2 regions of the Schaedlerella sp. genome follow, and region 2 is predicted to be linked to the other one. Evidence: a T-box and tRNA genes for the amino acid it is inferred to sense, from the RefSeq annotation. Region 2 holds a T-box; the other holds one or more tRNA genes.
The links. The T-box of region 2 lies ahead of leuS (leucine--tRNA ligase). A T-box ahead of a tRNA ligase gene usually reads a tRNA of that ligase, here a tRNA-Leu.
Positions count from the first base shown of each region.

Region 1: it encodes a tRNA-Leu, which carries the amino acid that the T-box ahead of leuS (leucine--tRNA ligase) is inferred to sense. The anticodon was not compared.

Region 1 is NZ_JBQIKP010000005.1:26,715-41,458, reverse strand. Features, by position in the region: gene dnaG (DNA primase) at 1-1,076, opposite strand, end outside; gene ACTOY7_RS03995 (deoxyguanosinetriphosphate triphosphohydrolase) at 1,168-2,169, opposite strand; gene pap (polyphosphate:AMP phosphotransferase) at 2,298-3,836, opposite strand; gene ACTOY7_RS03985 (phosphotransferase enzyme family protein) at 3,903-5,015, opposite strand; gene ACTOY7_RS03980 (nucleotidyltransferase family protein) at 5,018-5,941, opposite strand; gene ACTOY7_RS03975 (helix-turn-helix domain-containing protein) at 6,134-6,517, opposite strand; tRNA gene ACTOY7_RS03970 (tRNA-Leu) at 6,744-6,827, shown strand; partial or broken gene ACTOY7_RS03965 (hypothetical protein) at 6,833-7,102, opposite strand; partial or broken gene ACTOY7_RS03960 (IS66 family transposase) at 7,151-7,775, opposite strand; gene ACTOY7_RS03955 (hypothetical protein) at 7,835-8,005, opposite strand; gene ACTOY7_RS03950 (hypothetical protein) at 8,198-8,326, opposite strand; gene ACTOY7_RS03945 (hypothetical protein) at 8,590-8,742, opposite strand; gene rplT (50S ribosomal protein L20) at 8,948-9,304, opposite strand; gene rpmI (50S ribosomal protein L35) at 9,334-9,531, opposite strand; gene infC (translation initiation factor IF-3) at 9,582-10,076, opposite strand; gene ACTOY7_RS03925 (sodium-dependent transporter) at 10,569-11,927, shown strand; gene ACTOY7_RS03920 (MATE family efflux transporter) at 11,955-13,313, opposite strand; gene ACTOY7_RS03915 (cytidylate kinase-like family protein) at 13,300-14,370, opposite strand; gene ACTOY7_RS03910 (sodium:proton antiporter) at 14,383-14,744, opposite strand, start outside.
Region 2 is NZ_JBQIKP010000001.1:151,706-166,449, forward strand. Features, by position in the region: gene ACTOY7_RS00630 (GreA/GreB family elongation factor) at 1-188, opposite strand, end outside; gene ACTOY7_RS00635 (Hsp20/alpha crystallin family protein) at 442-861, shown strand; gene ACTOY7_RS00640 (hypothetical protein) at 1,127-1,762, opposite strand; gene ACTOY7_RS00645 (ATP-dependent DNA helicase) at 1,864-4,275, opposite strand; gene ACTOY7_RS00650 (sensor histidine kinase) at 4,290-5,141, opposite strand; gene ACTOY7_RS00655 (LytR/AlgR family response regulator transcription factor) at 5,122-5,856, opposite strand; gene ACTOY7_RS00660 (SPFH domain-containing protein) at 5,865-6,809, opposite strand; gene ACTOY7_RS00665 (NfeD family protein) at 6,813-7,256, opposite strand; gene ACTOY7_RS00670 (TIGR03915 family putative DNA repair protein) at 7,458-8,240, opposite strand; gene ACTOY7_RS00675 (putative DNA modification/repair radical SAM protein) at 8,304-9,635, opposite strand; gene leuS (leucine--tRNA ligase) at 10,176-12,608, opposite strand; T-box leader at 12,736-13,078, opposite strand; gene ACTOY7_RS00685 (ZIP family metal transporter) at 13,163-13,981, opposite strand; gene ACTOY7_RS00690 (DUF3793 family protein) at 14,070-14,669, opposite strand.

The DNA.
Region 1 (14,744 bases), on a different contig from region 2:
TTTGCCCCCTCGATCCTCTGCTCAAATTCCTCCGCCCCCAGGTTCTTGATAAATTCATCCGGGTCTTTATAGGGATCCATCCGGATGACCTTTGCAGAGATTCCTGCTTCTCTCAGGATCGGAACTGCCCTGAGCGCTGCCTTCGTCCCTGCCTCATCGCTGTCATAGGTCAGGTACACCTCCTGGACATAACGCCGGATCAGGGAAGCATGCCCCGCGGTCAGCGCGGTCCCCAGGGAAGCCACCGCATTGGTGAAGCCGGCCTGATGCATCGCGATCACATCCATATAGCCTTCACAGAGCAGAAAATATGGCTTCCGCGAGGACCTGGCACGATTCAGCCCGTACAGATTCCGGCTCTTGTCAAAAATGGGGGTCTCCGGGGAATTCAGATACTTGGGCTTCGCATCTCCCATGACGCGTCCCCCGAATCCGATCACCCGGCTGTTCACATCCATGATCGGAAACATGACCCGGTTCCAGAACTTGTCATAGACACCATGCTTTTCGTCGATGCTGATGAGGCCAGCCTGGCGGATCATCTCCTCCGGATATCCCTTTGACCGGAGATAACGGTACAGGTCATCGCTGTACTTATTGGAATAGCCCAGCCCGAATGCACGGATGGTCTCATCCGACAGACGGCGCTCCCTCAGATATGTATAACCGGCCTTTCCCTGCTCCGACTTCAGCTGCACATAAAAATACTGCGCCGCCGCTTTATTGATCTCCAGCAAAGAGGCTTTTAAGCCGGCCCGCTCCTTCGCCTCCCTGGAGTACTCCGCCTTCGGAAGCTCCACCCCGGAACGCTCCGCCAGATATTCGACAGCTTCGATAAATGTATAATTCTCATATTCCATCAGAAACGTAAAGACATTCCCTCCGGCGCCGCAGCCAAAGCAGTAATACATCTGCTTCTGCCTGCTGACGGAAAAAGACGGAGACTTTTCATTATGAAACGGACAGAGACCGAAATAGGAGCTGCCCTTTTTCTGCAGCTTCACATATCCGGAAATCACATCCACGATATCATTTTTCATCCGTACTTCTTCGATCAAATCTTCCGAATAATACATTCTGACCTCCCAAAAAATTCCCTATATGTTATATATTCGACAAAACTTATAAATTTCCTTCCTGTAATTCAAGAAAAAAGTCACGAAAAAACTACTTCGACCATGCTTCCGGCATAAAATACTCCTCATACTTCTTCACCGCGTAATTATCGGTCATTCCGGCAATATAGTCGCACACGATCTGTTCCCGGCAGTTTCCCGGAAGATCAATGGCATGAAGAAACTGCTCAGGCAGCAGCTCCAGGTGTGTAAGATAATACTCATACAGCCGGTGGATCAGGTCCACTGCCTTATCCTCCTCCCCCTTTGCCTTGGGGTTGAGGTATACATGATAAAACATAAATTTCCGAAGCTCCTTCATGGCCTGCCCCACTTCCTCGGACATGAGGATCTCCGGTCTGTCCATGCTGTGCACGATCACGTCATGGACCATGGTATCCAGCCTGCGTTTTCCGGTATCCCCCAGTGTATTCCGGATTTCCTTCGGAATTTCCTCTTCTGTTAAAATACCGCCCCGCACAGCGTCATCGATATCATGGTTGATATAGGCAATCTTATCTGACAGGCGGAGCACCTGCCCCTCCAGCGTGTGCGGCGTACCGGCCGTCTTGTGGTTCAGAATGCCGTCCCGTACCTCCCATGTCAGATTCAGCCCTTTTCCCTGTCTCTCAATATACTCCACAACACGGACGCTCTGCTCATTATGCGCAAAATGATACACCGAATTCAGCGCCCTCTCCCCCGCATGCCCAAAAGGCGTATGTCCCAGGTCATGCCCCAGGGCGATCGCTTCCACCAGATCTTCATTTAAACGAAGCGCCTTGGCAATCGTACGCGCATTCTGCGACACCTCCAGCGTATGTGTCAGCCTGGTACGGTAGTGATCGCTTTTGGGCTGTAAGAATACCTGCGTCTTCTGCTTCATCCGCCGGAACGCCTTGCAGTGCAGGATCCTGTCCCGGTCACGCTGAAACACCGGGCGTATGTCACATTCCTGCTCCGGGCGCTCCCTCCCTCTTGACTCCCTGCTGAAGGACGCGTATGGACTCAAGTACTCCAATTCCCTTTCTTCCAGTTGTTCTCTGATCGTCATCATCCGCTGCCTCTTTCAAATCCTGAACTCCCTATTATATTATATTCAAAACCTGTCGGGAATTTCCTCTAATTTTCCAAAAGAGGAAATTCCCGGCCTGAATGTAAGCTTATGCCGACAGTTCCCGGTTATCCTTTCAGACGCTTTTCAATCGCGTCCACCACAGTTTCCAGAACTTTGATCCTTGCATAATATTTGCAGTTGCCTTCCACCACAATCCAGGGGGCGTATTCCGTGGAAGTCCGGATCAGCATCTCGTTGACCGCATCCTCATACTGATCCCACTTTTCCCGGTTGCGCCAGTCCTCATCCGTGATCTTCCACTGCTTTTCCGGATTTTCCTGGCGTGCCTTAAAGCGGCGCTCCTGCTCATCCTTATCGATCTGCATCCAGAACTTCATGACAACAGCGCCCGCATCCGCCCAGTCCTTTTCCATATCGTTCATCTCCTTATAAGCCCGCTGCCACTCCTGCTTCGTACAGAAGCCCTCAATCCGCTCCACCATCACGCGGCCGTACCAGGTCCGGTCGAAGATCGCGATGTGCCCGTCCTTGGGCACTGCCCGCCAGAACCGCCACAGGTAATGATGGGCTTTTTCAATATCATTGGGAGAAGCCGTAGGATTCACGACAAATCCGCGGGGATCCATCTTCTCGGTGAGACGCTTGATGGCGCCGCCCTTGCCGCCGGCATCCCAGCCTTCAAATCCCAATATCACCGGAATCCGCCTCCGGTACAGCTCCCCGTGCAGGAGCTCCATTTTCTTCTGCAGCTTCTCCAGCTTCTTCTTATACTCTTCCTTCGTATAGCTTAAGGTCAGGTCCGCATTCCGGAGGATGGACTCCTGAAGGTCGTTCACATTTTTCGCGGCCTCCTCCGCCACCGCCGATACCTGTACGTTTTCCTCCATGGACCGGATCGCCTTCACCGCATCGGCCTCTGCCTTTTTATGCTGTACCTTTTCGATCTGCTGTGCCAGCGCCTTAATGACCGCCGAATAGATCTTTACCGTCGCGAAACGCTTATCCGTGGCTTCCACGATCATCCACGGGGCATAATCCGTGTCCGTCTTCTGCAGCATCTCTTCCATGATCGCCTGGTATTCGTCGAAGCGCTTGTTCCTCTCCAGGTCCCCTTTGCTGACCCTCCATGCGGTCTCCTTGTTCTCTTTCAGCTTCTGGAAACGTTTTTTCTGTTCCTTTTTGCTGATATCCAAAAACAATTTAATCAGGACGCAGCCATCGTCCGTCAGCTGTTTCTCGAAGGAACAGATCGAATGAAAGGCATCCGGAAGCTCCGTCTTTTTGTTCTTTTTTTCAAAACGGTCGATCAGGACCTTCCTGTACCAGCTTCCGTCAAATACGGCAATCCTTCCCTTTGCCGGAGTCTTTGTCCAGAATCTCCACAGGAACGGATGCATCTTTTCCTCCTCTGATTCACGCTGGATCGCATGTACCTCAAACCCGCGCGGATCCAGACTCTGAATTAGCTTCCCGATCTGCAGCCCCTTGCCTGCGGCGCCAAAACCTTCGAACACGATCATCACCGGGATCTTCAGGCTCTTGCACTGTCTCTGCAGTTCTCCCAGTCTGCTTTCCAGAAGCGGCATTTTATCCTTGTATTCTTCTTTTGACATTTCCTTCGACAAATCCACTTTTTCCAGCATTTTCTTTTCCTCCCGTATTTTTTTGTTTTTTGCTGTTGTTGCTTTGTCAATCGTATTTGTTTCTGATCAGCTATATTTTCTGACAATTTCGTTCATAATATCCCACTTTTTTTCCATATCCTCTACCAGCTTGAACTGTGTCCTGCAGCGGTCCAGATTATGCCCCTCTCTGTGGATCTTGAAATAGACATCTCCCTCCAGATAATCCGCCAGAAAACGGATCCCGCACTCGAAGGTCATCACCTTTGCCCCCATGGGAAGCATCTCCAACTCCTTCGCTGTAAGACTGCCCGCGCATCCCTCGACAAAGCCTTTTGTGTACAGCTCGAATAACTCCATATCACATTCCACCTTGTCCAGATCCGTCTCATCCTCTGCCGCCGTGCTGGCCCCAAAGCGGATGGAATCCCCGAAGTCATTGACCGCAAGCCCGGGCATCACGGTATCCAGGTCAATCACGCAGATTCCCTTTCCCGTGGCATCGTCGATCATGATATTGTTCAGCTTCGTATCATTGTGGGTTACCCGAAGAGGCATCTCCTTCCTCTCGAGCATCCCTCCCAGCACACCAGTCATTTCCTCATGCGCAAAGGCAAAATCAATCTCCTTCCTGACGGACTCTGCCCTGCCGCAGACATCTGCCTCCACGGCCCGCCGAAATGCCGCAAACCTGGATTTTGTATCGTGGAACCCCTGTATGGTCTCATGCAGGGTATCTGCCGGATAATCTGCCAGCATCCTCTGGAAATTGCCGAAGGAAAAAGCGCTCTGGTAAAAGTTCTCCGGCTTTTTCACCTGATCGTAGCAGGACGCTCCGGTGATGAACTGATATGCCCGCCAGTATTCTCCTTCCGAGTCTATGTAGTATGGCTTTCCGTCCAAAGCCGGAATCACATTCAGCGTTTCCCGCTCCGGATCTCCGCCCTTCTCCAGGATCCGCTCTCGCAGATAGGTCGTCACGTTCATGATATTTTCCATCAGCTCTATGGGCCTGGTAAAGATCTGCCGGTTCATATGCTGCAGGATCTTTTTATACTGCCCCTTTTCCGGATCATCATATATAAGCAGGTAGGTATCGTTAATGTGCCCGCTGCCATATGGCTCCACAGAGACCAGGTTCCCGCGGGAGCTGAAATTATTGATCGCGTCTGTTTTTCCCTTATCATTTTCTTTCCTCATCGTCAATCCTCCCATAAATCTTCCGGATAGAAGCCTTCCGCTTTCAGTCTCTGCATCGCCGCAACTACAACCGGCTTATCTTCTTTATATGTTACGCCATACCACTTGTCCGCAGAGGAAAGGACTGCTACGGATGCCCGGTCCTGCTCCACCAGTCCGCTGACTACACTGGGGAGAAAATACTCGCATTTGAGCGGGTTTTCCCGAAGGCCCTTTTCCAGAAATGCCGGGAATCCTGCCTGGATCTCATCCAGGATGCTTCTCGTAAATCCCCACATATTCATGGAAACCAGCGTCTCGCCTGGAATCGGCACCCAGGTAGCCCCGTTATCCTCCGTATAGGCAATGCCGCCCTCCCTCTTTTCGATCCGGGTTCTCTCTGTAACGGCTGTGAGCTCTCCGGCATCATTGACCTCACAGATGCCCCGCGCCACATGTCCATTGTCGGTCACCGTATTCCTCAACTCATAGCCCACCATGGTGTAGCGGTATTTCTCATCATCCTCGTGAGCAGAAAGGTAGCCGTAAATCTTCTGGAATGCGTCTCTTCCATAATAGTCGTCTGCATTGATGACCGCGAAAGGCCCGTCGATCTCGTGAACAGCACTCAGAACCGCATGTGCCGTCCCCCATGGTTTCGCGCGGCCCTCCGGTACGGCAAAGCCCTCCGGGATGTCCTGGATCCGCTGAAACGCATAGGAAGTCTCCATATACTGCTCCACCCGGCTTCCAATGGCCTCACGGAAGTCCTTTTCATTTTCCTCCTTGATGATAAATACCACCTTTTCAAAGCCCGCCAGCTTCGCATCATATATGGAAAAATCCATGATAATGTGTCCCTGATCGTCCACCGGGTCAATCTGCTTCAACCCGCCGTAGCGGCTTCCCATTCCCGCAGCCATGATCACTAATACCGGTTTTTTCATTTCTTTTTCCTCCAATCCTTTCTTACGTTAATAGTATGGTCTTATTTTAACAAAAAGCCTATACATAATCAAACAATAATTACCAAAAACGCACAAAAATAGTAACAGTTCGACCTGGAATCCTTTCCATGCCAAGCCGAACTGTTACTATCCATATGGCCTTCCATATTTTTCCGCAAAAACCTGCTCATTCTATTTTTGCTTTTCCTTTTTCCTGCTCAGTAGCTCCTCCTTGAAACGCTGTCCGTTTCCCAGTTCTTCCGTCAGATTGTAGATCAATTCCTGATTTTTGCGGTTTAACTGCTCATACTTTCTGCAGAGGTTATAGTTCCTCTCCTGAATCTCATTAAATTCTGTCTGGTTTTCCGCCCCTCTTCGTGAATCTGACCGATACAGAATATAATCAACGGACACACCAAAATAATTTGCCAGAGACATCAGTATATCCGCCGCAAGCGCGTTATCCCCGTTTTCAATCCGGCTGACCGTCTGCTGTGAAATATTGATCCTGCCTGCTAGTTCCTCCTGACGCAGTCTTCTCTCCTTGCGCAGTTCTTTTACCCGATTTCGCACCATAACTTAAGCCCTCCATACTACTCTTTTTTATTTTATCGAATATCTTTTCTTATGCTACCCGAATATAATGTAAGATATTACTTCCCTTCAGAGTTTCCGGATTATGGTAAAAAAATAAAATAAATCAATTGGATAAATAAAAAATATTAAAAAAAACGGGTTGACATTTTTTGCAGAAAATAGTATGATGTGTCTTGTGATTTGACGTAGCGTTAGGATCACGAATGCGGAAGTGTCGGAATTGGCAGACGAGCAAGACTAAGGATCTTGTAGCTTTCGAGCTGTGTGGGTTCAAGTCCCATCTTCCGCATTCATTTAAAAGACTGGAAAGCCTTTAATTACTAGAGGCTTTCTTTTTTTATCTGCTGGAAATTGTATAATATTTATCTCACGTTGTCTCACGCTCTCAGCAGGTTTTTCACTATATGTTGTGTTTCCCCGCAAAGCACTCAACACTTTTTCTTCCCTTTCTTTTTCGTCAGAATTGCTGAAAATATAGTATTTCAAAGTTGTTGCCTCGTCTGCATGTCCTAGCATATCTTTAACAGCGCTTAAGTCAACTCCATTGTTAAAGAGCGTAGAACCATATGTTTTTCGCGGATTTTATGCAAAAAATCCACCCAGCAGTTTCTGCTAAGTGGACGCACCTGGACGATTTGTACGACAGGACTCCGGTATGGATTCTGACCATGGTAATAGTTGCTGGAGATCTTCTTTTGACGGGAATGGCCCCAGATCTTTCATACGTTCCAGTATGTAAGCCACATAGTCATATGGCTTAAGCCCCTTCAGTAACGCCGTCTCCGTGATGCTGTATACGGTCGCGCTGGCCTCCGCGCCTTTGATGCTTTTAGAGAACAGCCAGTTGCGGCGGCCAATGGCAAAGTTCTTGATCGCCCTCTCCGCTGCCGAGTTATCGATACTCAGATGTCCGTCTTCCAGATAGGCTTTGAGGTATTTTTCCTGATTTAAAGCCGATCCGTGCCATTGCCTGGTATGCAGTTGTTTCTTTCAGCTGTTCTTTGGTAAAGCCCTTTTTTAAAGGGGTAAGGGCTTCATCAAAACGCCGTCTTGCATGTGCCATGCACCCTGTCACGGTGATCTGCTCCGGAAGGCTGTGGTAAGCCTGGTATCCATCACAGGTCAGATAGCCACGGAATTCATCCCCCAGGATTTCTGCCGGATGGTAGCCACCCCTGGTCCTTTCATATTGGAAAAGGACCATCCGTGGGGATCCGCTGTATTCATCCGTAAGATACTGGAAGATGGATCGTTATGGGAGGATAGTCCGACAACGGTTGGGAGGAAACCTCTAACTCAGAAAGGAGTCTGGCAAAGACCGGATCCATCCCTTGATCCAATGCGGACGGCTTCTGCATTTGTTTTCTGATCCAATAACTGAAAGTCGACAGACAGGGGGACTTGATTTTCCTGACACCATTCTTTTCTTGACAATCCGCTTTTTTGGAAATCCTGAATCCGCTTCATCCAGAAATCTTCTTTTGTAAGGTTCGTTTCATTCATAGGCAATACTTCCTTGATTTGGAGCTATTGTATCAAAAATGATGGAGGATTCATAGATACGGATTATTTCGTGCTTACATATGAGCGGCAAACTACTTGCAAAACTTTAACAACAAACATAAACCAATTTTAAAAGCGGAGGGCTAAACCTCCGCTTTACTCTTCTTTTTCTTCATGCCGTGGGTTTGCGTTAACAATCCGGCGTATTAAATCCAATATTTCATGCTCGCTATGCCCTTTTTCATCACACCATTCAATAACAACCTTAATTTCTTTTTTATCCATTTCCATTACCTCCGTCATTCAAAACTCCTTTCCAGCTAAACCTTACATTCATCAACAGCCTGTCAAATGCAAAGGATCTGACCTATAAGGCTATTTTAAAACGAAATATAAAAACAAACAAGCCCTTAATTTAAAAAAAGATTTGTTTTTTCTTACAATTATATAAACCCATGCAGAAAACCTGCCACTGGCAGCTTTTCTGCATACGATGGTATATTAAAAGCGGAGGGCTAAGCCTCCGCTTTACATGTGACCTCTATTTGTTACTGCTCTTTAGCCATAGCAATCTTATCAAGCAATTCAACAATTTCTTCTGTCGTATACTCTTTCTTTTCTCCATTGGCAAAAATTAATCTCAGTTCATACAACATTGCCATTTTCGTATCCTGCCGTTCCTTATCTGTCATTTTATCCATAACCTCCTTCCTCCTCGTCTGTTTACAGCCGCTTACAAATCTTCTATAACTATATTGTAACCTATTCTTAGAATATTGCCAATATATTTTGAAAAAAATGCGCATCCCCCGGAGGCTTTTTGTTCTATAGGAAAATTCGGAGAAGTTACCTATAGAACAAAAAATAAAAGCGGAATACACCACTCCGCTTTTATCCCATTCACAATTATGCGATTTTTTCTTTTGCCAGTTCCGCTAATGTCGCGAATCCTGCCTTGTCGCTGACCGCCAGCTCTGCCAGCATCTTCCTGTTCATATCCACATCCGCCAGCTTCAGGCCATACATGAACTTGCTGTAGGACAGGCCGTTCATTCTTGCCGCCGCGTTGATACGCGCGATCCAAAGCTGTCTCATCTGACGCTTGCGCTGCTTTCTTCCTGCATAAGAGGAAGCTAAAGCCCTCATAACGGACTGCTTTGCCACTCTGTACTGTTTGGAACGTGCTCCCCTGTATCCTTTTGCCAGCTTCAATACTCTGTTATGTTTCTTTCTTGCGTTCATTCCGCCCTTGATTCTTGCCATTTCTTAATCCTCCTTCTATTACCCGAGTCTTAGATATACGGTAATACTTTCTTCATATTCTTTACATTTGTAGCATCTGTAATAGTGGACTTCCTGAGGTTTCTCTTCCTCTTGGTCGTCTTCTTGGTTAAGATGTGGCTCTTGTAAGCTTTGTTTCTTTTCAGCTTTCCTGTACCTGTCTTTTTGAAGCGCTTTGCCGCCGCTCTATTTGTTTTTAATTTTGGCATAATAATCTTCCTCCTTTATTGTGCTTGCCTTATAACCAGCTTGTATATTTTTAACGTTTTACGGTTAAAACCATGCTCATGTTCCGGCCTTCCAGCTTCGCCGGCTTTTCCACTACCGCAATGTCCCCCACCAGCTTGTAAAAATCATCCAATATATGCTTGCTCTGCTGGACATGTGCCATCTCTCTGCCCCGGAAACGCAAGGTCACCTTTACCTTGTTGCCCTTGAGGATGAACTTCTTAGCATTGTTCACCTTGGTATTCAGGTCATTCGTATCAATATTCGGTGACAGGCGCACTTCTTTGACTTCAACAATTTTCTGCTTTTTCTTCGCTTCCTTTTCTTTTCTTGTCAGCTCATACTTATACTTTCCGTAATCGATGATCTTACACACCGGCGGCTTTGCTCCCGGAGCGATCTTCACCAGGTCAAGCTCCGCCTCCTGGGCGATCCTGAAAGCATCCCTCGCTGACATGATCCCTAACTGTTCCCCATCCTCACCGATCAGACGAACCTCTTTATCTCTGATCTGTTCGTTAATCATTAACTCACTAATTGTCGTATACCTCCGTCACATGAATTTCCATTGGGCTGTCGCAAATTAAAAAAACGAGTGAACAGATATCCACCCGACAATTCACAGACATACGGCTGTCATAAAATACTCCGACCCAGCCCTGTGTCCTGTGTCAATATCAAACCGATAGTCGCCCGCTTGCGCTATGGTGAGAGTGGATACTCTGCTTTGTTTTTCGCTTTACGCAAGGAATAATCTAGCACACTTCCCATCAATTGTCAACACATTTTTCAAATTATTCCGCAAATTCATTACTATTTATGGTCTCTTCATACACATGCGTAAAAACAGCCGTCAAAGCTGTCTGCAGACACCCTGTGAACGGGAACGAGATTTTGACATGATTCGCGTTACCTCTTGTATTTCCCTGTACTTTATGTCATAATCCTATATGTCTGACGTACAGAACACAAAAACATGTACAAATTCACCAAAACCATATGAGGAGGGCTTTATAATATGAAAAGCAGCAGAAGCAACTTTACAAGCCGGATCGGCTTCATCCTCTCCGCCGCCGGGTCGGCGGTGGGGCTGGGGAACATCTGGCGGTTTCCCTATCTGGCGGCGCAGTACGGCGGGGGCACGTTCCTGCTCTGCTATATCATCCTGGCCGTCACCTTCGGGTTCGCCCTGATGACCGCGGAGATCGCCCTGGGACGCAAGACGGGCTTAAGCGCCATCGGAGCCTTTTCCGCTTTGAATAAGCGGTACCGTTTTGTAGGCGTCCTGGTCACCCTTGTGCCGGTCATCATCTTCCCCTACTACTCCGTCATCGGCGGATGGGTCATCAAATACTTTTTCACCTTCCTGACGGGCGGTGTGTCCGCGGCGGCTGAGGATACCTATTTTACCGGCTTTATCTCCGGTGTATCAGAGCCCATCGTCTGGTTTGTGATCTTTACGGCGATCGCGGCGGCGGTGGTGATCTGCGGCGTGGAAAAAGGGATCGAAAAAGTCAGCAAGGTCATGATGCCGCTGCTGGTAGTCCTGACTGTTGGCATCTCCCTGTATGTGCTGACCATCGACGGCGCCATGGAAGGTGTCAAATACTACGTCCTGCCCCATATGTCCGACTTTTCACTCAAGACACTGCTCTCTTCCATGGGACAGTTGTTTTACTCCATGTCCCTTGCCATGGGCATCATGATCACTTACGGTTCCTATATGAGCAAATCCACCAATCTGGAAAGCTCCGTCAGGCAGATCGAGATCTTTGACACCGGCATCGCCTTTTTCGCCGGACTGATGATCGTGCCCGCAGTATTCGCCTTTTCCGGCGGAGACCCGTCTGCCTTAAAAGCAGGCCCGGGGCTGATGTTCATCACCCTTCCGAAGGTCTTTGCCAGCATCCGGTTCGGCGGATTTTTAGGCACGGTCTTCTTTGTGCTTGTATTTTTTGCGGCGATCACCTCCGCCATCTCCCTGATGGAAACCATCGTATCCATCCTGATGGACTTTTTCCACTGGTCCCGCCGCAAAACCAGCATCCTGGTGTTTATCTATTCCCTGCTCATGGGCGTTCCCTCTTCCCTGGGATTCGGGATCTGGGATTTCGTCAAGCCCCTGGGCATGTCTATCCTGGATGCATGGGACTTCATCAGCAACAGCATCCTGATGCCGATTGTGGCGCTGCTGACCTGTTTCTTTGCAGGGTTTGTCATCAAGCCCAAGGCCATCATTGATGAGGCATGCGCCGAAGGTGCCGACTTCAAAGGGAAGCATCTGTTTACCGTGGTCATCAAATGGGTGGCCCCCGTCATCCTGGTTGCCATCCTCATCAGTTCGATCCTGAACGCCCTCGGCATCTTTGTGATGTAGCAAATACAATGGAGGCAGCCGGATCACTTACTCCGGCTGCTCCCCGGAGAGGAGCTTCCTGGCCGTGAAGAAAAACAGGAGCATCGTCACGGCAACGGATGTAAAGTCTGCAACCGGCTCCGCCCGGTAGACCCCGTCCACACCCATAAATCTGGGAAACAGAACCGCAAGAGGCACCAGGAGCACGATCTTGCGGAGCAGCGCGATCACCAGAGATACTTTTGCCTGTCCCAGCGCCAGGAAGGTCGTCTGGCAGCCCATCTGGATTCCGAAGATCGTGATCCCCAGGAAGTAAACCGGCATATACCGGCAGGTCAGCATGGTCAGTTCTTCATTGCTGGAAAACAGCCGCGCGTAAAACTCTGGCCGCAGCACCGCGATCCCTGCAAACACCATGGTTCCGGCAAGGCAGACCAGCACCATCCTCAGGAAGGTATCTTTCACCCGCTTCAGGTTGCCTGCGCCGTAATTATAGCTCATAATCGGCTGCACCCCCTGGGCGACGCCCTGTACCGGGATAGTGATCAGCTGCATCACGCTGGCCATGATGGACATGGTGCCCACATACATGTCACCGCCGTATTTCTGCAGCCCTGTGTTCAGTGTGATCATCACCAGACTTTCCGTGCTCTGCATAATGAACGGGGAGATTCCAAGCGCGCCGATGCCCAGCACCGTTTTCTTATCCAGACGGATCTGTTTTCTGCGAATCCGGATCACACTGTTTGAACCGGTCAGAAACCGCAGCACCCACGCCGCGCTTAATGCCTGGGAAATGACCGTGGCAAGGGCTGCTCCCCGGACTCCCATATGGAATCCGAAGATCAGCACCGGGTCCAGGATGATGTTGGTCACCGCGCCCAGGAGAACGGAAAGCATGGCGATTTTCGCATTGCCCTGGCCGCTGATGTAGGTATTGAGCCCCAGAGCGAACTGGACAAAAACGGTGCCCGCCAGATAGATTGTGATGTACTCCCTGGCATGGACAATGGTGTTGTCACTGGCGCCGAAGGCATACAGGATGGGGGTCTTGAATGCCTGGAATACTACGGTCAGCACCACGGAAAACAACAGAAGCATGGCCACGCTGGTTCCCAGAATCTTCTCCGCGCCTTCATAGTTTTTCTTTCCAAGCTGGATGGACGCCTGGGGGGCGCCTCCCATACCGGCAAATGCGCTGAAGGCAGAGATCACCATCAGGATCGGGGCCGTAACCCCGACCCCGGTCAGGGCCAGCTCCCCGTAGCCCGGGATATGTCCGATGTAAATCCTGTCCACAATGTTATACAGCACATTGATCACCTGGGCCGCCACCGCCGGCAGGGCCATACTCACCATCAGCCTTCCAAGAGGCGCGCTCCCAAGTCTTTCGTCATTTTTTACCATTCTCTTCGGACCCTTCCTTCCCGTCACCATCCTTCTTGAGCATCCGCATGATCAGATCCACGGAGCCCTGTATCCCATAGCTGGCGCTGTTGATGCACAGATCATAGTTTCTGGCCTTGCCCCAGTTCCTTCCGGTATAAAATTTGTAGTATTTCACATGATCTTTATCCAGTTTGGTCAGGAGACGCTTTGCCTCCTTCTCGTTCTCGTACCCGCGCACCTCCATGATCCGCCGTACCCGCTGCTCCAGGGGCGCCGTGATAAAGATGCTGATGTGTGGAATCCGGTTATTGGTCAGGATGGCGTCCGCGCACCGCCCCATGACTACAAAATCCTCTTTTTTTGCCATATCGCAGATCAGGTCGCTCTGGTTAAAGAAGATGGCGTCCTTTTTCGGCAGTCCGTGATACCGGCTGAACTCCCTTAACTTTTCTTTGATCGTAGACTTGGGCGCCGGGGCAAATGCCGGAACCGTGCTCAGATACCGGGACTGGTGGTTCTCTCCTTCCTTGTACGGATAACCGCCCTTGTCATGTACATAATCCTTCTCCGCCTCCAGGCGTTTTAATACCTCGTCGAAGATCTCCACATCGTAGTAGTTGATCTTTAAGGTGTCTGCCAGGGTAAATCCGATCTCGCTCCCTCCGCAGCCGTAGGTACGCCCGATGCAGATGATCAGATGGTCGTTTTTTGAAAAACGGGACTGCAGGTTCAGCATATTCAGCTTGGCCATCTTCTGATCCAGAATATCCCCTTTGATGAAGCTGGTAGGCAGCTCCGTCACTTCTTTTAAGATCTCGTCGTATTTGACCATGATCCGGTGGCGCGCCGCACGGTCCTGGATCGTCCGCGCCATGTTGCTGATCAGAGCCAGCTCATTTCTCAGGATATACGCCTGGTTCCGCTCGTGCATCATGCGGAAGGTTTCCTCGATGCAGTCCTCTTTTTTCCCGTTGAACACGCGCCCCAGAGAGGAACCAAGCTCTCTGTAGACTTCCTCATCCAGATCATAGATCCGTCCCGCAAGCTCATGCAGATTTTTCTCTTCATTTGACATGTGATTCCCCTCCTATCTGAAAAACAATACGGTATCCAGCAGGAATACCGGAACCAGAACCGCCAGCGACCAGCCCATATACCCGAAAAACGACGGCATATGGATACCGTTTTCATCCGCAATGGATTTTACCATGAAGTTGGGCGCATTTCCGATATACGTGTTGGCACCCATGAACACTGCGCCGCAGGAAATGGCCGTCAGCACCTTCACCGGAACCTGTCCGAGGGAAGTCGCAAGCCCCCCTGTAAACCCAATGGCCCCCGCCGTCGTGAGAAATACCAGGTATGTAGGCGTGTTATCCAGAAAACTGGACAGCACCCCGGTCACCCAGAACATCTGAAACGGCTCTGTGATCCCAAGCTGGGAGCCCA
Region 2 (14,744 bases):
TACCGGATCCGGCTCTCATTCTGGTTTTTATCCTTCTTGGCCGCATGGTACTCAAAATTCTCGCTCAGGTCGCCGTGCGCCCTGGCTTCCTTCACCGCCTCAATTGCCGTCTTTCTGACTACCAGCTTCCGGTGCTCTATCTCCTCTTCAATCTTCTTTACATCACTTTTCGTCAGTTTGTCCTTCACTTTTTTCTCCATTCTATATCACTGAAATATTTTATTGCACTGCCTTCTAAGTATAACGCAAAAGAACCGTTCCGGGCAAGTTCTATTATAAAATTGCATAAAAAGCCTGTTACCTGGGAATCCTGATCATGATTTCATAGAATCTTCACAAATTATTAGCACTCATCAGTTGACAGTGCTAATAATTTGTGCTATAGTTCTTATAGAACAAAGATAACAATACTTTTTCAAATCACACATGGAGGGATGACATATGTTACTATCAAACAGAAATTTTATCGACAACTTTTTCAACGATCCATTTTTCGAGAGGCCCTTTGGAAGTGCCTCATCGCAGATCATGAAGACAGATATTCATGAAAATGATGCCAACTATCTGGTAGAGATGGAGCTTCCAGGATACAAGAAGGAAGATATCAAGGCAGATTTGAAGGACGGCTATCTCACCATCACCGCTTCAAGAAATGAGGCGAAGGAAGAACATGATTCTAAGGGAAAATGCATCCGTAAGGAGCGCTATACTGGCTCCTGCAACCGAAGCTTTTATGTGGGCAAGGAACTGACCCAGGATGACATCAAGGCAGCATTCTCCGATGGAATCCTGCGGCTGAGTATTCCGAAGGAAGTACCGAAGGCAATCGAAGAACAGCCAAGATATATTGCAATCGAATGATCACGAATCTTGACAGACCGGCGTAAGTATATGCGCCGGTCTGTTTTCAACGGCAATAAATGCCCTCATAGTAACACTTCTTTCTTTTTCTCAATTATTCTAACGCCTCCAGTTCTTTGATGCTCTCTCTACAAATATGCTCATTCCGAATATAATATTCTAAAAGACGCTGTACATATCCCGCAGCTCAAAAAAGGAATGGAGCGCTGTTTCTCCATTCCTTTCGCAGTATCTTTTACTATGCTTTCTCTTTTTCGTATGTACTTTATTTTTCCACACCTGCGTTCTTATAATATTCTTCAAACATTCCATTGATTGCGCTGTGCGTATCATCGCAGATACCCGGAAGGGCCTTGCCCCAAGAAGCAGTTGCCTGCTCGAAACCTTTTTCCACCGCGTCCTGCATCTTTTTCATCTTAGCGGGATCGTCTCCTGCAAGCGCCTTCGCCATGTCGAAGATTCTCTGTGAGGTCTGCTTTACTCCCCAGTATCCGTCTTCGGAAATAGCCTGCTGAGCCTCTGCCTTGGTCTGAGCATCTACGGTAAAGTTGCCGCTTGCGATCTGACGCCAGAATGCGTCGCTGCCTGCTGTAAGGCCTGTGATTCCCTGCTTGTTGAATGTCTGCATCATCATGTTGGTGAAGCGTGACATCTGGTTGTCCAGGTCTGACTTCAGGCTTTCTACCAGAGCCGCCCTCTCGGAATCACTCATCTTGTTTGTAACCTTTGTATCAGCGCTGAATTCCGCACGGTCTGTATTCGGGGTTGCCGCACCCACTGCCGCCGCATCCGCTGATCCATCCTTCTTCTCCGCGGCAACCTTGGAAGCTGCCGCTACATTATTCGCATTAACATAAGCATAATTGTTCTGGATATTTTGATAATTATCACCGATTTTCACTTCATTTCCTCCTTTTCTTTTCATTAGGAAAACCAATTATTATCCTCTGTTAGTTATATCGGCCCATTGCCTAAAAAGTTAAGAAAAATATGGGATTTCGGCTAAATCCTTCCGTTTCCCCAGAAATTTTTTAGTTTCTCACTCAAATCCCCCAGTCTGCAGGTTTGTATGCCGCTCCATTCCCTTGGAAATGTGCCCTGGTACCTGGCTCCTAAAAACCGCTCATCCAGCAGAAGAATCACGCCCCGGTCCTCCTCCGTGCGGATCACACGCCCGGCAGACTGCAGGACCTTATTCATGCCGGGATACAGATAGGCATAGTCAAAGCCGGACAGTTTCCTGCCGTCAAAGTAGGAACGCAGGATTTCCCGGTCATTGCAGACCTGGGGCAGCCCTGTCCCCACAATCACGGCTCCGATCAGACGGTCCCTTGTCAGGTCGATTCCCTCCGAGAATATGCCGCCCATCACGCAGAAGCCCGCCAGAGAATCCTCCCGGGCCTCCTCAAAGGTTTCCAGAAAAATCTCTCTCGCCTCCTCCCCCATATACTGCGACTGCAGGACACATTCAATCTTGTCTTCCTCTTTTCTCTCGATCTGGAAAAATTCATATACATCTTCCATGAAACGGTAGGATGGAAAAAAGATCATATAATTGCCCCGCTTTGCCCGGATTGTCTCCAGAATATAGAGTGCGATCCTGCGGTACATTTCCTTCCCCCGCAGGGTATATCTGGTGCTCACGTCCGTCCCGAGAAGGAGCAGCCTGTTTTCCATTGGAAAGGTGGATCTGGCATAAACGGCGTAATCCTCTGTTTCCACGCTCAAAAGCGTTTTATAATAATGGATGGGCAGCAGCGTAGCAGAAAAAAATACGGTGCTGTTCCCCCGTTCCAGATACTTCTGCAGGTTTGCCGCAGGATTTACGCACAGCAGCTTCAGTTTAAAACGTCCCTGCCGTTCCAGTTCCGTATAAATCGTATAATTTTCATCCAGGATGTCATAAATATTCAAAAAATCCCGGACCTGGAAATAAAACTCCAGAATCTCCTCCCGTTTCTTCGGATCCTGGCATTCCTCCAGGAAGCGTTCCAGTTCACCGAATACATTCATCAATTTCAGAGCAACATGGGAAACACTTTCCACGACTTGATATCCCGCATCCTCTTCTGCAGGGCGTACTTCGTCCAATACGGTATAATTTTCACATTCCCGCTTCATCTCCAAAAGCAGCCTGTTGCACTCCTCCAGCCGTTTTGCCAGCCTGGGATCCTCTGCTTTCACAAGACGTTTCATCTTCAGGATCTCTTCTTTATATATCTCCGCGCTGTACATCTCCCGTCCACGCTCCACCAGATTGTGCGCCTCATCAATCAGGAACAGATAGCCCCCCTTGTTCCCCTCTGAGAAAAACCGTTTCAAATGGGCATTCGGGTCAAATACGTAATTATAATCGCAGATCACACCATCTACCCATATCGAAACATCCAGCGCCATCTCAAAGGGACAGACCTGATACTTCTCCGCCTGGGCTTCCAGTACATTGCGTGTCAGATCACAGCCGTTTGTGATCAAGTCGAACACTGCGTCATTGACCCGGTCATAGTGCCCCTTTGCATAGGGGCAGGCATCCGGATTACACTCCGTTTCCTCACAAAAGCAGATTTTTTCCTTGGCAGTCAGGGTGATGGTCTTAAACAGCAGCCCCTGGCTACGAAGTGTCTGAAATGCCTGTTCCGCAACGGTTCTGGTGATAGTCTTTGCCGTCAGGTAAAACAGCTTCTCCCCCAACTCCTCTCCCATGGCCCGTACTGTGGGAAATACGGTCGCCATCGTTTTCCCCACCCCGGTAGGTGCCTGGATAAATAGCTTTTTTCGGCGCAGGATCGTACGATAAACAGAAGCCGCCAGATCCCTCTGTCCCTCACGGTAGGGAAATGGAAATTCTGTTCTGCGGATGGACGCGTTCCGCTCTTTTTTCCATACAATCTGGAATCCGGCCCATTTCTCATAAGCATGCACCAGATCCATGAACCAGTGTTCCAGTTCTTCCAGCTGATATTGCTGACGGAACCGCTTGATCTCTTCGGTCTCCAGATTGCAGTAGGTCATCTGCACATCGATCTCTTCCAGCCCATTCTGGGAGGCGTATATGTAAGCATAGCACTTGGCCTGAGCCAGATGGACGCCCACAGGCTCCCGAACCTGCTCCAGCTCCCGCATGACTCCTTTGATCTCGTCAATGACTGTCTTGCCCTCTTCCGCCATGATTCCGTCCGCCCGCCCCTCCACCTGGAGAGTAAAACCGTCGCAGGGACACTGTATTTTCAGCAGAACCTCAGCACAGTAAGCAGAACCCATCCGCCTCTGGATCTTGCGGTGGATCCTGCTCCCCTGCAGCATGGCGTCACGCTCCATGCTGCCTGCCGTACGATTGTCAATGTCCCCTTCCCGCAGAATAAATTCTACCAGATTACGGACTGAGATTTTCACTACTGTCTGTTCCGTTTCCATTGTTCCGTCCCACATCATATAACAACTGTAATATGGATATAATTTTTCTCTTCAATCACTTCCTGGGCAATCGTGATCTCTCCGTCCGCCTTTTGGATCAAAGACTTGACCCTCGCAAGTCCGACTCCCCGTCTTCCGGTTTTTGAATCCTTAGTCGTGTACCCGTTTTCAAAAAACTTCTCCAGCTCTTCAAAAGGAATCCTTCGATATTCATTCAGAATCTCGAATACCATCTGATCCTCCCGGGAATCCAGGAAGATCCTGACCCGGCCGCCTTTCTCCGAGACTGCCTCATAAGCATTGTCCACCAGTACCCCTACGATCTCGATCAGGCTGTGTTCCGATGTCCTGGATAAAATCTGCCAGTTGCGCACCTCAACGTCTGTATCCGCATTTTCCGGAGAACTGACGATCTTGCTGTACAGAAAACCCGCCAGCACCTTGTCGCTGATCCGTAGAAGCGGCAGGAACTTGCCGGCGCTGTCACGGCGGATCTCCAGGATGTACCGCGACTGCTTTTCCACCAGTTCCTCATAGTTGTCTACCGTCAGATGCATATTCAGGATCGCGTTGATATGATTGTCAAATTCATGCTGCCTGACCCGGATTTCCTTTACCAGCTCTTCCAGAGGCTGGATATAGAGCCGGTACATTTTCAGCTCCTTTTCCTGATTCCGGATCAGATCGCTGCTCAGCTTCCAGTCTACGGCTCCCCAGATGATCCATGTCATGACCAGGATAAATACGATGATCATTTTCACATTCAGAGTACCGCTGAACATCAGGTCTGTCACCAGATACAGGCCAATCACAAGGGATATAGTACATAAAATTCTGTACAGGAGCTTAGTTCTGCTTTTCACCATATAAGATCCTCCTGACTTCCGGCTTGAAGGTCACTCCGATATCGATCCATTCCGAGGAGCCTTCTACCTGAATCACCTGATTGACCAGATCATAATATTTAACAGCATTGCGGTTAACGACAAATGTCCTGTGACATTGGAAAAACATCCCCTCCGGAAGCTTTTCCAGCAGCTTATGGATCGAAAGATACGGCACTTCGATCTGCTCGCTTTTAAGCTGCAGGCAGACCCCCCGCGGGATTGCCCGGCAGAACATGATCTCATCGCAGAAGATCTTATAGTTGACGCCATTTTTCTTTACCATAATCGAAGGCCGGGTTCCCGCATGAAGATGGAACAGCACTTTCCTGACGATCTCCCCCACTTCCGACTGAATATAGGGCTTCACTACGTATTGATAGCAGTGCAGCCTTCGATATGCTTCCATCTCCAGTCCGGCTACAGAAGTAATCATGACCAGAGGCGTAAATTCGTACTTCCGAATGCTTCGGATCTCTTCCGCAAATTGGATACCGGATATATCCCCCTCTTCCCCGGGCTTTAAGTTCACATCCAAAAAGAATAAATCAAAAGAAACGGTGCTGCCGAGCAGCAGCCTGGCTTTCGCCAGGTCTGCCGCCGCATCCACCGTGATTTCCGCAGATATGTTTTTCACCATTTTTACCAACGCCGTCCGGCTAGTGTTTTCATCTTCCAGTATCAGTATTCTCGCCATACTTCCGGTCACTCCGATTTTGCGTCATCGATGTGGGCAACTTCCGCAATGGTTTTCGTCAGCCCTGCGATCCCCTGCAGCTCGGACGGGATGATGATCTTCGTAGCCTGGCCGTCAGCCGCCTTCACAAATGCCTCCAGGCTCTTGAGCGTCAGCACTGCCTGATCCGCACCCGCTGCCTTTACAAACTCGATACCTTCCGCGGTCGCTTTCTGCACCGTACGGATGGCTTCTGCCTGACCTTCGGCCTCCCGGATCCGTTTCTGCTTCTCCGCTTCTGCCTTCAGAATCGCAGCTTCCTTGGAAGCCTCTGCTTCCAGAATCAAGGATTCCTTCTCACCTTCCGCTACAAGGATGGTAGATTTCTTCTCACCTTCCGCGCGAAGGATGGCTTCTCTTCGTTCACGCTCCGCCTTCATCTGCTTTTCCATGGCGTCCTGAATGGCTTTCGGAGGCATAATGTTCTTCAGTTCTACACGGTTGACCTTGATTCCCCATTCATCAGTGGCAATGTCCAGGATCGTCCGCATCTTAGTGTTGATGGTCTCCCTGGAGGTCAATGTCTCATCCAATTCCAGGTCGCCGATAATATTACGCAGAGTTGTTGCCGTCAGGTTTTCAATTGCGGCGATCGGGCTCTCTACACCGTATGCATACTTCTTCGGGTCTGTAATCTGGAAAAATACCACCGTATCAATCTGCATGGTTACGTTATCCTTTGTGATCACGGCCTGCGGATCAAAGTCTACAACCTGTTCCTTCAAAGAGACTCTTTTCGCCACCTTATCTAGGATCGGCATCTTGAAATGCAGCCCTACGCTCCAGGTCTCCTTGTAACCGCCCAGGCGTTCCAGTATATACGCATGTGCCTGGGGTACAATCTTGATGTTGGAAATGATGATCAAAAGTAAAATGACTAAAATGACAATGATGATAATAATTCCGAGATTCATACTCTATTCCTCCTCATACTTTTTTACAATAAGCTTTACCCCTGAGATGTTGACGACCTTTGCCAGATCCCCCGGATTCAAGATCACCCCGTCCTCCTCTGTTCGTGCCGTCCATTCCAGTCCGTTCACAACTGCGGTTCCCATCTCCTGCAGGTTGTTGACCGTCTCTGTTATTCTAACCACTTTTCCGATAATTCCCTCATAATTTGTTTTTTCATGATGGGAATTTATGTATTTTACCGCAAATGGGCGGGTAAAAATAAGCAGTAAGAATGATACGGCCAGAAAAGCACCTGCCTGCCACCAGATATTCAGTCCCGCTATGGTAAAAAGCAATGCGGCCACTGCGCCTCCGGCCAGCCAGATTGATGTCAGTCCGACCGTCGCGATCTCAACGGCAAGAAACATGATCAGCAATCCAAGCCAAATAAAAACCTCTCTCTCCATGTGACCTCCTTCTTTCTATTAGATTTCATCTGGTGTGCTGTAATGGATGGGGTCCATTACTTCCTGATGTTGATTCTATCTTAAACCGCTTCCTCAGATTACGCAATACCTTTTGCGTGAATGCAGTGTTTTCGTGTCTCAATGAATAACTGTGAAATCCGGACCAGGTGTAACAGTCACGGCATCGTATCAACTGCTGCTTCAATGGACCGCCTCTCTGATCGGAAGGAACTCGGTCATATCCTGGCGGAAATGAATCGGCAGATGGGTTCTCTGGCAGATGGGGTTCTCCCGTTCCTTGATGGCAATGGACTGGAAAAATCCCTGCCACAGCCTTTCGAACTCCGCTTCCGCTTTCGAAACCTTCTCCGCCTCTTCCCGGTTCAGGCATTCTCCGCTCACGAGAACCCACTGGCTTCTCATACGGTGTACGAGAAATTCCTGAAAGGTCTTATCATAGATCATCCAGTTTTCCAGTGGGAAACGGTCCGCAAAATGATCCGCAATGCATGTCAGCACCCGGTTCTTCGGTGTAATCTCAGAAAAAAGGACGCCGTTTTCCAACTCCCGGAAACGGATAAATTCCATGAACTGGTGTGCTTCGTTGGCGACCTTTCTGCTCAGCTCAAACACGCAGGCCACATCCGGATCGGACAGATGCTCCATGATACGCTTGCTGTTGCCCACCGTCCGCGCGGCCTGCATGACGTGGAACACGGCTTCCGCCTTTTTCGGATGCGTGGACAGGAGCGCATGATATATGTCCCAGTATGTGTTATATCCAAGGTGGTTCTGGATCAGCTTTTCCACTGCCGCTGCTTTGCGCTCCTCCTCCGTGACCTCCGTATATTCACAGAACAGCTGTGTATCCAGCATCCCGCGCAGTTCAATCCCCGCTTCACCGTCCCTGCTCTCCTTCCACGCATCATAAATCGCAGAAAATATCCCAGTGATCGTGTCACTGCAGATATATACTTTTTTCATACAAACCCACCCCCGTTTCAGGTTTTCGCCAAAATATTCTGATTAATATCAGGCAGTATTATATCACTGCATTGGACGGATGCCATGTACAGAGCGCACAGCATCATGTGAAGAATAATCATAATTCATATCATCAAATAAGGAAAGCTGTCGGTAAGTCATTCCGGACACCGTGTCCGGAAGTCTCTCCTTCGTATTGAGAAGGTTTCTGGTGATGTAGTCCTCATCCAGCCTGGTACGGTACATCATCTTCCCGCCGCAGGTCAGAAAATACAGCGCGCGCTTTAAGACCACGCCCATTTTTTTCAGATCCTCAAACTTCAGATTCCCCATCTGCCTTGCCTTCACGATCCGCATGGCAGACTTGACCCCGATTCCCGGAACACGAAGCAGCATATTGTAATCCGCCCGGTTCACCTCCACCGGGAACTGCTCCAGATGCTTCAAGGCCCAGTTGCACTTGGGATCCAGAAAAATATTAAAATTCGGATGCTCCTCATCCAACAGTTCCTTTGCCTCAAATCGGTAAAACCGAAGCAGCCAGTCCGCCTGATACAAACGATGCTCCCGCAGAAGCGGCGGCCCTTCCCCTGTCCTGGCAGGAAGTTCCGAATCCTGATTCACAGCCACAAAAGCGGAATAAAACACCCGTTTCAATCCAAACTTCTGATACAGAGCTTCTGCCACATTCAAGATCTGATAGTCCGTCTCCGGCGTTGCCCCGATGATCATCTGGGTACTCTGTCCGGCCGGCACGAACCGGGGCGCATTCTTATACAGGACGATCTCTTGCTTATTCTCCCGCATCCGGTTCTGGACCATACGCATCGGCGCCAGTATATTCTTCCGGTTCTTATGGGGTGCCAGAAGGCGCAGCCCTTCGGCAGTAGGCAGCTCTAAGTTTACGCTCATCCGGTCCGCCAGAAACCCGACTCTCTCAAGCAGCTCTGCATCCGTACCCGGAATCGCCTTCACATGGATATACCCCTGAAAATTACAAACCTTACGCAGTCTGTAAAGCGTCGCATAGATCAGCTCCATCGTATAATTCGGGCTCTTCAAAATCCCCGAGCTCAAAAACAGACCTTCGATATAATTCCTCCGATAAAACTCCATCGTCAGCGTACAGACCTCCTCCGGAGTAAAAGAGGTTCTGACTACATCATTAGACGAACGGTTGATACAGTACTTGCAGTCGTAAATGCACTCATTGGTAAACAGGATCTTCAGCAGACAAATACACCTGCCGTCCGAAGAAAAGCTGTGGCAGAGCCCTGCCGCCCGGCAGTTCCCCATCCCCGTTCCATCCCCCTTGCGGTCCACCCCGCTGGACGTACAGGCCACATCATACTTCGCCGCGTCCGATAAAATCTGCAGCTTGTCATACACGGACATCTGAACCTGAATCTTCTCCAACAACTTCCTCACACCTTCTTTTCCAACCGAATGATACACTATCCAAAACATTTGTTCTTTTACTATGATAGCACATCCAAGTTATGATTGCAAGCATTTTCCGAACTAATGTTCTTTTCCTGGATCCAAAGGTTACTGTGAGCGCCCGGTCAGGGTGTGAACAGTAACATCCAAAGAGAAGGATTGATAGCTGGAGATTATGAGAATGTTACAGTCCCTTTTAAAAATGAATTGTTACGAATCAGTAAAGCCAGCCAAATACGATATGCGGATGCAGAAAGGCATAAAAAGGCAATGCAGATTTATCAGAAGCTATAAGGATCCGGACACATAGACACAGGGGCCGTCGGGAAATGACTGGTTTTCCGCAATCTATGCTGTGACTGATTCCATATCACAGCAAAGTATTGTGCAGAAATGCCATTTTCCGGCAGCCCCTTTTTATGGTCGTATTCCGCAATCTACAGCGAACTTTTCCATATCTCCAAACACAATATTCTTTATATCAACTTTTTCCGATCACTTCGCTACAATATTAATGATCTTCCCCGGAACATAAATCTCCTTCACAATATTCCCGCTCAGTTTATCTCCCAGAGCTTCCTTCCCTGCCGCAATGGCAGCGTCCTTATCCGCATCCGCCGGAATGGACACAACCACCTTCGTCTTCCCGTTCACCTGAACCGGGATCTCAATCTCGTCGTCCTTCATCTGTGACTCATCGTAGCTCGGCCAGCCCGCCGTAAACACGGTCTCACTGTGCCCCAGCTGCTCCCACATCTCTTCCGCAAAATGCGGCGCAAACGGAGATAAGAGTACCGCAACTGCCTCCAAGGTCTCCTTGTCGATCCCGCCGTTTTTCTTTGCCAGCTCGATAAACTTGTTGTTGTACTCCATGAAACCGGAGATCACCGTATTCAGGCTGAAACTCTCCAGACGCGTGGTGATGTCATACACCATCCTATTCCGCAGCTTGAGCATTTCCTTCGTCGGCTTGACATCCGCATCCTTGCTGTCCATCACCAGATTCCAGAGACGCTTTAAGTAACGGTTTACCCCGTCAATCCCACGGTCGTCCCACTCCGCATCCAGCTCCGGAGGTCCTACGAACAACTCGTACATCCGCAGGGAATCACAGCCGTAATCCCGCACCAAATCGTCCGGTGATACCACATTTCCCTTGGACTTGCTCATCTTGATCCCGTTCTTTCCGGTGATCATCCCCTGGTTGAACAGCTTCTGAAACGGCTCGTCAAAGTCCACCACTCCGATATCATGCAGGAACTTGGTATAGAACCGGGAATACAACAGATGCAGTACAGCATGCTCCACACCACCGATATACATATCCACCGGAAGCATCTCGTCCGCCTTCTCCCTGGATACCAGCTCCTGATCGTTGTGATTGTCCACATAGCGCAGGAAATACCAAGAGGAGCCTGCCCACTGAGGCATGGTGTTGGTCTCCCGCTTCGCTGCCTTTCCGCAGACCGGGCAGGTGCAGTTCACCCATTCCTCAATGCCTGCAAGCGGGGATTCTCCGGTTCCTGTGGGTTCGTAGGATTCCACCTCGGGCAGAGTCAGCGGAAGCTCTTCCTCCGGCACCGGCACATTTCCGCAGTCCGGACAGTGGATGATCGGGATCGGCTCGCCCCAGTAACGCTGACGGGAGAATACCCAGTCACGCAGCTTGAAGTTCACGGTCGCCTTCCCGATGCCCCTCTTCTCGATGATATGGGGAGCTTCCTTTTTCAGCACCGCAGACTCCATGCCGTTCCATTCCCCGGAATTGATCATAGTTCCGGCAGCCTCGGTATAAGCCTCAGTCATATTTTCAATTTCTTTTCCGTCCTTCGCAATGACCTGGACGATCGGGATGTCAAATTTCTTCGCAAATTCAAAGTCGCGGTCGTCGTGGGCCGGTACACACATAATGGCTCCCGTACCATAATCCGCCAGTACATAATCGGAGAGCCAGATCGGTGTCTTTGCCCCGTTCAGCGGATTGATGGCATAACTCCCGGTAAACACACCGGTTTTCTCCTTATCCTGCAGACGGTCCACATTGGACTTCATGGACGCGTCGTAAATGTATTTTTCCACCGCTTCCTTCGTCTCCGGTGTAGCAAGCTCCGCCGCCAGGGCGTGCTCCGGCGCCAGTACCATAAAAGTCGCTCCGTAGAGGGTATCCGGACGCGTGGTATAGACCGTGATCTTTTCCTCCCGTCCGTCCACCGGGAAATCCACTTCCGCGCCGTAGGACTTTCCGATCCAGTCGCTCTGCATCTTCTTAACCTTTTCCGGCCAGTCCAGCTTGTCCAGGTCATTCAAAAGGCGGTCCGCATAGGCCGTGATCTTAAGCATCCACTGGCGCAGGTTCTTCTTCGTCACCTCCGCGCCGCAGCGCTCGCATTTTCCGTTCACCACTTCCTCGTTGGCAAGGCCGGTCTTGCAGGACGGACACCAGTTGATGGGAAATTCCTTCTCATAGGCCAACCCTTCCTTGAACATTTTTACGAAGATCCACTGGGTCCATTTGTAAAAGTCCGGATCCGTGGTATTGACCTCCATATCCCAGTCATAGAGGGCTGCGATCTGGTTGATCTGCTTCTTGATGTTCGCCACATTTTCCGCCGTGGACACCGCTGGATGGATTCCCATCTTGATGGCATAGTTCTCCGCCGGAAGTCCGAATGCGTCCCATCCCATAGGGTGTACGATGTAGTGTCCCTGCTGCAGCTTATAACGGCTCCATACGTCAGAGATCACATAGCCTCTCCAATGCCCTACGTGAAGCCCGTTTCCGGACGGATAGGGGAACATGTCCAGGCAGTAATACTTCTGCTTCGGATTGCCGGAAGCATCCATCTTCGGATTCACCGGATCCTTTTCCCATTTTTCCTGCCATTTCTTTTCGATTGCCTTATGGTTGTAGACAATTTTCTGTGCCATTTAAAATTCCTTCCTTTCCTTGAAATACCCGGGGCGGACACGGAATCCAACGGCATTCCCTGACAGCTCCCTAAAAAAGCCCTTTCATCTTCACTAAAGATCTGTAGGAAAATAACTACTACAGCTCCTAAGAGACGAAAGGGCTTTGAATTTCCGTGGTACCACTCTTATTCACCCCGCAGACAGTCTGCCGGATGCACTCATTGCTTCTGTAACGGGAAGACCCGCTTCTGCTTACTGACACGGAATCATGTACTCAATCACTGCAGACACCCTCTTTGCACATTGATTCAGCAATAAACCGAATCCGGACACACGGCCCACGCCGTCCGGGTGTCAATCGTACCTCATTCCGCGCTTCGGCAGAAGAACTCCAAGGCGAGTTCAGAAAGATCCGCTTCCTGCCTCGCACCTGCCGGCAGTTCTCTGAAAAGCTTCCGTTTCTTACTATTCCTCTTCAACGCTTTTTCCATGTTATTATAAGAAGAATGTTAAAATAAGTCAAGTCATTTTTTCTCTTTTCCCTATTTTATGCGGCTTTGAAACATAACTTTTTACCCCAACGCCACGTCCAATATCATCATCAGCGCAAACCCGGCGGCCACCCCGATGGTTCCGATGCTGGAATGCTTTCCTGTCTGGGATTCGGGCACCAGCTCTTCCACCACCACATAGATCATGGCTCCTGCCGCAAATGCCAGCAGGTAAGGCAACACCGGAAGCACCAGGCGGGTGAGCAAAATGGTGATCCACGCCGCGATCGGCTCCACGGCCCCAGATGCGGTTCCGTACAGAAATGCCCGCCTTCTTGACATCCCTCCTGCCCGCAGAGGCATGGAGATGATAGCACCCTCCGGAAAATTCTGTACCGCGATCCCAATGGCCAGTACCAGTGCCCCTGCCAGTGAGATCATCGCATTCTCATTGAGCACGCCGGCGAAGGTCACTCCCACCGCCATCCCCTCAGGGATATTATGCAGGGTGACAGCGAGGACGAGCATGTTTGTTTTTTTTTGGCATCCGCCGCGGACACAGGGATTGCACAGATCAGGACAGCGGCATCCGTCCTCGACCTCTTCTTCCGCCTGGTAGATATGCGGTGTCAGCGCATCCAGCAAAAGTAAAAATCCCATTCCCAGTAAAAATCCGACTGTTGCCGGAACCCATGCGATCCCGCCCTGCTCCCCGGACATCTCGATGGCCGGGATCAGAAGGGACCAGACCGAAGCCGCGATCATCACTCCGGACGCAAATCCAAGCAAAGCTTTTTGCAGGCGCTCATTCATTTCTCCCCGCAGAAAAAAGACCATGGCTGCCCCCAGCGTTGTCCCGGCAAACGGAATCAGCGTTCCAAGCAGTATATTACAATCCATATCAGAATATTTCCCCCATTCGTATCTATCTGTCGTCATTTTATGATATGCACGAACGGCGGTTTTGCCACCTGGCCGGCCTGCTTCCTTACTCCCCCTCACTCACGATCTCCCGCAGAGATTTTCCGGACAAAAATTCATTGACCGCGTATATTTTTGCGTCATCAAAACTCCGAAATGTCCTTGCGGCGCAAATGGCATCCTGATAGACCTTCCAATAGCCGACCGCCAGGTACTGCCTGCCCCCTGTCCGGATAAAGCCCTCCACATCCCTGGCCGGATATCCCAGAAACACGCCGATCTCATGAGGGAAGCTCTTTTCCTCCCGACCCGGCGCGTCCATCCGCTCCGCCAGAGTGTCCAGCATCTCCTCCAGCCCCATCCCACGGTATCCGAAGCGGCCCAGTATCCTCCGGATCCCGGGGCGGTTCACAGATTCCTCCAGCGCTTCCCTTCGGTAAAAGAAAACCAGCGCTTTCTCTTTTCTGACTTCCAGGATCCTCCATACCACCTTCGTCCCCCGGAAGAATTCCGGAAGCTCCGCACACAGCCTTTCCTCTATTGCGATCAGGCTTGCCGCCCTTAAGCCCTTCAGAAACGGCGCGCACTGGAGCACGATCTGAAATTCCAGGCGCAGACGCAAATTCTGGTGCTTTAAAAAATAGGCCGCAACCTCCGCAGGCATCATCACTTTCCATACCTCCCGACATTTAAGAAACTTTCGGAAACTCTTTCATTCCGCCTGACGCAATACTCACGCAGT